Regions from separate parts of the Streptomyces sp. NPDC041200 genome, predicted to be linked through region 2. Evidence: predicted binding sites of a transcription regulator. Region 2 holds the regulator's gene; the other holds the start of a gene.
The links. The regulator HspR, encoded in region 2, represses chaperone genes until heat shock. The targets are predictions, from matches to a motif close to TTGAGNNNNNNNNNCTCAA.
Positions count from the first base shown of each region.

Region 1 (3,404 bases), on a different contig from region 2:
CTCCAGGGTCCGTACGCCCGCCTCGCGGGTGTACTCCCCGGCGAGCTTGCGCAGCGCCTCGTCCGCCACCTCGACCTCGCCCGGCTCCAGACCGGCGCGCTCCAGCTGCCGGGGCAGCAGGTGGTCGCGGGCGATGGTGACCTTCTCGTCCTCGGTGTAGCCGTCCAGGCGCACCAGCTCCATGCGGTCCAGCAGCGCCTCCGGAATGGCCTCCAGGACGTTGGCCGTGGCCAGGAAGACCACGTCGGACAGGTCGAGTTCGACCTCCAGGTAGTGGTCCCGGAAGGTGTGGTTCTGCGCCGGGTCCAGGACCTCCAGCAGGGCCGCGGCCGGGTCGCCGCGGAAGTCGGAGCCGACCTTGTCGATCTCGTCCAGGAGGACCACCGGGTTCATCGAGCCCGCCTCCTTGATGGCCCGTACGATCCGGCCGGGCAGCGCGCCCACGTACGTACGCCGGTGGCCGCGGATCTCCGCCTCGTCGCGGACGCCGCCGAGCGCGACCCGGACGAACGTGCGCCCCATCGCGCGGGCCACGCTCTCGCCGAGGCTGGTCTTCCCGACGCCGGGCGGGCCGACGAGCGCCAGCACGGCCCCGCCGCGCCGGCCTCCCACGACCCCGAGGCCGCGGTCGCTGCGGCGCTTGCGCACCGCCAGGTACTCGGTGATCCGCTCCTTCACGTCCGCCAGGCCCGCGTGGTCCGCGTCGAGCACCGCCTGGGCGCCCGGGATGTCGTACGCGTCCTCGGTGCGCTCGTTCCACGGCAGCTCCAGGACGGTGTCCAGCCAGGTGCGGATCCAGCTGCCCTCGGGGCTCTGGTCGCTGGCCCGCTCCAGCTTGTCGACCTCCTTCAGCGCCGCCTCGCGCACCTTCTCGGGCAGCTCGGCGGCCTCGACCCGGGCCCGGTAGTCATCGGACTCGTCCTCCGGATCGCCGTTCAGCTCGGCCAGCTCCTTGCGCACGGCCTCCATCTGCCGCCGCAGCAGGAACTCGCGCTGCTGCTTGTCGACGCCCTCCTGGACGTCCTTGGCGATCGACTCGGCCACGTCCTGCTCGGCCATGTGATCGCCCAACCAGCCGACGGCCAGCTTGAGCCGCGCCACCGGGTCGGCCGTCTCCAGCAGCTCCACGCGCTGGGCGACGCTGAGGAAGGGTGAGTATCCGGAGTTGTCGGCGAGCTGCGAGACATCGTCGATCTGCTGCACCCGGTCCACGACCTGCCAGGCGCCGCGCTTGCGCAGCCAGCTGGTGGCCAGCGCCTTGTACTCCGTCATCAGTTCGGTGACGGCGCCCGGCAGCGGATCGGGCACGATCTCCTCGACCGCGGTGCCCTCGATCCACAGCGCGGCCCCGGGCCCGGTCGTCCCGGCTCCGACCCGCACACGTCGCACTCCACGGATGAGCGCCCCGGGATCGCCATCGGACAGCCGGCCCACCTGCTCGACGGTGCCGAGCGTGCCGATGCCCGCGTACGTCCCGTCGATACGCGGCACCAGCAGCACCCGCGGCTTCCCCCCATCGGCCCGGGCAGCGGCCTGCGCGGCCTCCACGGCGGCGCGCACATCGGTATCGGAAAGGTCCAGCGGGACCACCATGCCGGGCAGCACGACCTCGTCATCGAGGGGCAATACGGGCAGGGTGAGCGGTGTAGACAGCGAAGCCATGATCTCCCCTTCGGCAGGCAAGTTGAGCTATGCAGACTCAATGCGTGCGAGGGCTCAGGTGTTCCCGGACCGGTGTTCGCTGTGAGCGATCATCCCGCCGTGGGCGATCACCCGCGCCGCCGAGCGGCCCGGCGGGCGTACGGCCAGCAGGCGACGCCGATCAGCAGGGCCAGGGCGTGACCCCAGTCGGTGAGGGGGTCGAAGTGCGCCAGGCTTCCGGCGATCAGCGCGGCGCCGATCCCGCCGGTCAGCACCCACCGGGGGCGGGGCGGCAGGAGTCCGGCGAGGGCTCCGGCGCAGGCGATCAGGCCGTAGCTGACGCCGTAGTCGAGGCGGCGCAGCGAGCTGTCCGGGAGGTGGCCGACGGCGACGGACGCGGCGACCGGGATCTCGGTGAGCAGCGTCGCCAGGACGTGGCCGAGCAGGAAGACCCCGGCGGTGCGCGGCCCGCCGACGCGGCGCTCCAGCGCGCCGAGCACGAGGAGGAAGGCGACGAGGTAGGGGGAGGTGATGCCGCCGACCACCCACAGCGCGCTGGCCAGCAGGGTCAGCAGCGGCCGTTGGGAGAGGTGGGAGACGTCGGTGCTGGAGCCCGCGAGCAGGGCGTGGACGGTGCGGGGGTCGCCGAGGTGGGCGTAGAGGCCGGTGCCGAGGAGGATCAGCGAGTAGCAGAGGGTGAACGGCACGCCCCCGAGATGCGCCACGTGGCTCCGGAGCGGGGACCACGGGCGCGCACCGGAGCGGCGGGCCGGGGTCCGGGAGGCCGAGGTCGTCACCGCTGGCCCCCTTTCCCGGGCTGTCACGCGCGGGTGGCGTATATCCGCGCAGACCTCTCAACACACGCGCCCCCGTGAGTCATCTCACCGGTCCCGCGATGTGAAGGCCGCCACATTCGCGTCACATCTCCGCGCCCTTTATCGGTTGGACCGGCGGGTCGCCTCGGCGCGAGGATGAGGGCGCCAGCTCATACGAGAAAGCCCGGGAGGACCCGCCCCATGCAGTCGCCGTACGACATCGCCGACGACCGGCCGGTGACCGTCGACCGCCGGGAGGGCCCGTACGGCGAGGTGGTGCTGCGGCAGCGGGGTGGCGGCACGGGCGAGGGCGGCACCGGCGACGGGGCCGTCTTCGAGATCATCGCCAATGGGTGCTTCCTCATGGACACCTCCGACGGCCGCTCCGAGCGTCGGCTGATCCGCGCCGCGCTCGACGCGCTGCCGCCCGGCCGCATCTCGCCCGCACTGCTCATCGGCGGCCTCGGCGTGGGGTTTTCGCTGGTCGAGGCGGTTTCCGAGCCCCGGTGGGGACGGATAGCGGTCGTCGAGCGGGAGGCGGCGGTGATCGACTGGCACCGGGACGGACCGCTGGCGGCGCTCTCCGGCGAGGCGCTGGCCGACCCCCGGACGGAGATCGTCCACGCCGATCTCGTCGCGCATCTGCGACGCCCCGCAGAGGGCGCGCGGCCCTACGACGCGCTGTGTCTGGACATCGACAACGGCCCCGACTGGACCGTCACCGAGGACAACGGCGGGCTGTACTCCCCCGCCGGGCTCGCCGCCTGCGCGGCCCGTCTCACCCCCGGCGGGGTGCTGGCCGTCTGGTCTGCCCAGCCGTCGCCCGCGTTCGAACGGGCCCTCCGGAATGCCGGGTTCACATCGGTGCGTACGGAAGAGATCACCGTTGCCCGGGGTGTGCCGGACGTGGTGCATCTTGGGATTCGAGGCGCGTAGCCGAGCCGCGTA
Region 1 is NZ_JBVIZF010000001.1:596,838-600,241, reverse strand. It holds gene lon (endopeptidase La) at 1-1,662, opposite strand, end outside; gene ACZ6CL_RS02875 (rhomboid-like protein) at 1,770-2,366, opposite strand; gene ACZ6CL_RS02870 (spermidine synthase family protein) at 2,658-3,392, shown strand.
Region 1: the regulator HspR is predicted to act here: its motif matches at 1,685-1,703, upstream of lon (endopeptidase La).

Region 2 (3,404 bases):
GCATGTACAGCCCGATGATCCCGAGCGGCCCGGCGACCAGGAACGGAAGCCGCCAGCCCCAGTCCGTCATGCCGTCGTCCCCGAGCACCGCGGTCAGCAGCGTGACCAGCCCGGAGCCCAGCGAATAGCCGATGAAGGTGCCGAAGTCGAGCCAGCTGCCCAGGAAGCCGCGCCGCCGGTCGGGCGCGAACTCCGCGATGTACGTGGTCGCCCCCGCGTACTCACCGCCGGTCGAGAAGCCCTGCACCACCCGGCACGCCAGCAGCAGCAGCGGCGCGGCGAAGCCGATGGAGTCGTAACCGGGCAGCAGCCCCACCGCGAAGGTGCTGACCGCCATCATGATCATGGTGGTGGACAGCACCCGGCGCCGTCCGATGCGGTCGCCCAGCGGTCCGAAGACCAGCCCGCCGAGCGGCCGCACCAGGAAGGCGACCGCGAAGGTGGCGAACGTCGACACCACCTGCGCGGCCGGGGAGCTGGACGGGAAGAAGACCTTGCCGAGGGTGACCGCGACGTACGCGTAGACGCCGAAGTCGAACCACTCCATGGTGTTGCCGACCGCGGTGGCGGTCACCGCGCGCCGCAGCCGCGGCCGGTCGACGACCGTGACGTCCTCGTAAGCGAGCGACCGCTTGCGGCGGCGGAGCAGCGTCCGCAGCATGCGGTCGGTACGTTCGCTTCCGCCGCCTCTGGCCGGGCGGCCGCTCTTGTGCGGGGGTGTGGGGCCGGTACTCATTTCTTCCCTGCTGACGGATCCGGGCTGCTACGCGTTACCGGCACCCCACCTGCCGAAACCCGTGATCAGGGATCTGCCCCTTCCGTCCGCGCATAGGCCTCGGCCATCTCGCCGCCGGTGTCGTACACGACCACCTGCTCGTCGCCGACCACCCACGCGTCGTGGCCGGGCGGCACCACGAACACATCGCCGGGGCCGACCTCGCCCTCGGCGCCGTCGTCCATCCGCAGCCGCATCCGCCCCTGGACCACGATCCCGGTGTGGCGGACCTGGCAGCTCTGGGTACCGGCCAGCGGCCGGACCGACTCCCGCCAGCGCCAGCCGGGCTCGAAGGTGCCCACGGCGAAGTTGAGCCCCGTCAGGTGCAGCGTTTCCAGATGCCCACCGGGGAAGTCCCGCCGCTCATCCGGCTTGTCCAGCGTCTTGATCTCCAACATGTGCGGTACCTCCTCCCACACCTCCATGGTGCGCCCGCCCGCGACATGCCTCGCCACCAAACGACAGGCCCGGCGACCGTAGAGGTCACCGGGCCTGTCGCTCACGTGAAGGGAGACGCTAGTCCGCTCGCTTGCGCTTGGGACGCCAGACGACCAGCGCGCTGCCCTGGTGGACGTCCTGGTAGGGGACCAGGTCGCGACGGTACGAGGCGTGGACCTGGGCCTCGCGCTGCTGCATGGCGGCGGCCGCGCCCTCGACGGCCGACTGCAGCTCGGCCACGCGCGACTGCAGCGCGGCGACCTGGTTCTCCAGCTCGATGATGCGCTTGATCCCGGCGAGGTTGATCCCCTCGTCCTGGGACAGCTGCTGCACCTGGCGCAGCTGGTCGATGTCGCGCGCGGAATACCGCCGGCCGCGGCCGGCGGTGCGGTCCGGGGAGACCAGCCCGAGGCGGTCGTACTGACGCAGGGTCTGCGGATGCAGGCCGGAGAGCTGAGCGGCGACCGAGATGACGTACACCGGCGATTCGTCGGTCAGCTCGTACGGATTACGTGACCGGCCGGGTCCCCTGCCTCCGAGGCCCCCTCGGCCGTGCGTCTCCATTGGGTCATGCTCCCTTCGCGGCCTGGAACAGCTCCGCCCGCGGGTCCTCGCCCGCGGTCGCATCCCGGTAGGCCTCCAGCGCCTCGCGAGCCGAGTCGCTGAGGTCCTTCGGCACCGTCACCTCAACGGTGACCAGCAGGTCGCCGTGGGTTCCGTCCTTGCGCACCGCGCCCTTGCCGCGGGCGCGCATCGTCCGGCCGCCCGGCGTGCCGGCCGGCAGCTTCAGGGTGACCGGCGGGCCGCCCAGCGTCGGGACCTTGATCTCGCCGCCGAGCGCCGCCTCCGGAAGGGTGACGGGGACGGTGACGGTCAGGTTGTCGCCGCGGCGGCCGAAGACCGGATGCGGGTCCACATGGACGATGACGTAGAGGTCACCGGCCGGACCGCCGGTCTCGCCCGGGGCGCCCTTGCCGCGCAGCCGGATCCGCTGGCCGTCGCTGACACCCGCGGGGATGCGGACCTGCATGGTGCGGGCGGAACGAGCCCGTCCGCTGCCCTTGCAGGTCTCGCACGGGTCCTGCGCGATCAGACCGCGGCCCCGGCACTCCACGCACGGGTCGGTGAGCGAGAAGCCGCCCCCGCCGCCCCGGCTGACCTGACCGGTGCCGACGCAGGTCGGGCAGACCCGCGGGGTGCCGTTCTTGTCGCCGGTGCCGGAGCACGGCTTGCACGGGGCCTGGCTGGACATCCGCAGCGGAACAGTGGCCCCTTCGACGGCCTCGGTGAAGCTGAGCGTCACCTCGGACTCGACGTCCTGGCCGCGCCGCGGCTGGGTCCGGGTGGGCCCGCCGCGGTTGAACAGACCGCCGAACACGTCGCCGAGCCCGCCGCCGAAGCCGCCCGCTCCGCCCGCGCCACCGGGGCCGCCCTGGGCGCCACCGAAGAGGTCGCCCAGGTCGAAGTTGAAGCTTCCGGTGGAGCCCGCCCCGCCCGGCCCGGGGCGGAAGCCCCCGTTGCCGAACAGGGAGCGGGCCTCGTCGTACTCCTTGCGCCGCTTGGGGTCGCCGAGGATGTCGTTCGCCTCGGAGATCTCCTTGAAGCGATCCTCGGCCTTGGCGTCGCCCTTGTTGGCGTCCGGGTGGTACTCGCGGGCGAGCTTCCGGTACGCCTTCTTGATCTCCGCCTCGGTGGCGTCCTTGGGGACGCCGAGAACCTTGTAGTAGTCCTTCTCGACGAAGTCCTTGGTGCTCATCCCCGACGTCCCTCCTCTCCTGATATTCCTGCCGTCACCGTCGCGTCAGCCCTCTTCCGGGCCACCGCTCTCCTCGTCCGGCGCCGTGCCGTCGCCTTCGCCCGGGCCCTTGGGCGAGGCACCCGGCTGGGGCTCGGCGACCGCGACCCGCGCCGGGCGAATCGTTCGTTCGCCGATTCGATACCCCGGCTGGAGAATCTGCACGCACGTCGTCTCGGTGACATCCGGCGCGTACGAGTGCATGAGCGCCTCGTGCACCAGCGGGTCGAAGGGCTCGCCCTCCTTGCCGAACTGCTGCAGGCCCAGCTTCGCCGCCACCGTCTCCAGCGATTCGGCGACGGACTTGAAGCCGCCGACGAGTTCGCCGTGCTCCCGCGCCCGGCCGATGTCGTCGAGCACGGGAAGCAGCTCGGTCAGGAGGTTCGCGACCGCGAC
Region 2 is NZ_JBVIZF010000019.1:115,305-118,708, forward strand. It holds gene proP (glycine betaine/L-proline transporter ProP) at 1-661, opposite strand, end outside; gene ACZ6CL_RS30910 (cupin domain-containing protein) at 802-1,173, opposite strand; gene ACZ6CL_RS30915 (heat shock protein transcriptional repressor HspR) at 1,292-1,777, opposite strand; gene dnaJ (molecular chaperone DnaJ) at 1,782-2,969, opposite strand; gene grpE (nucleotide exchange factor GrpE) at 3,015-3,404, opposite strand, start outside.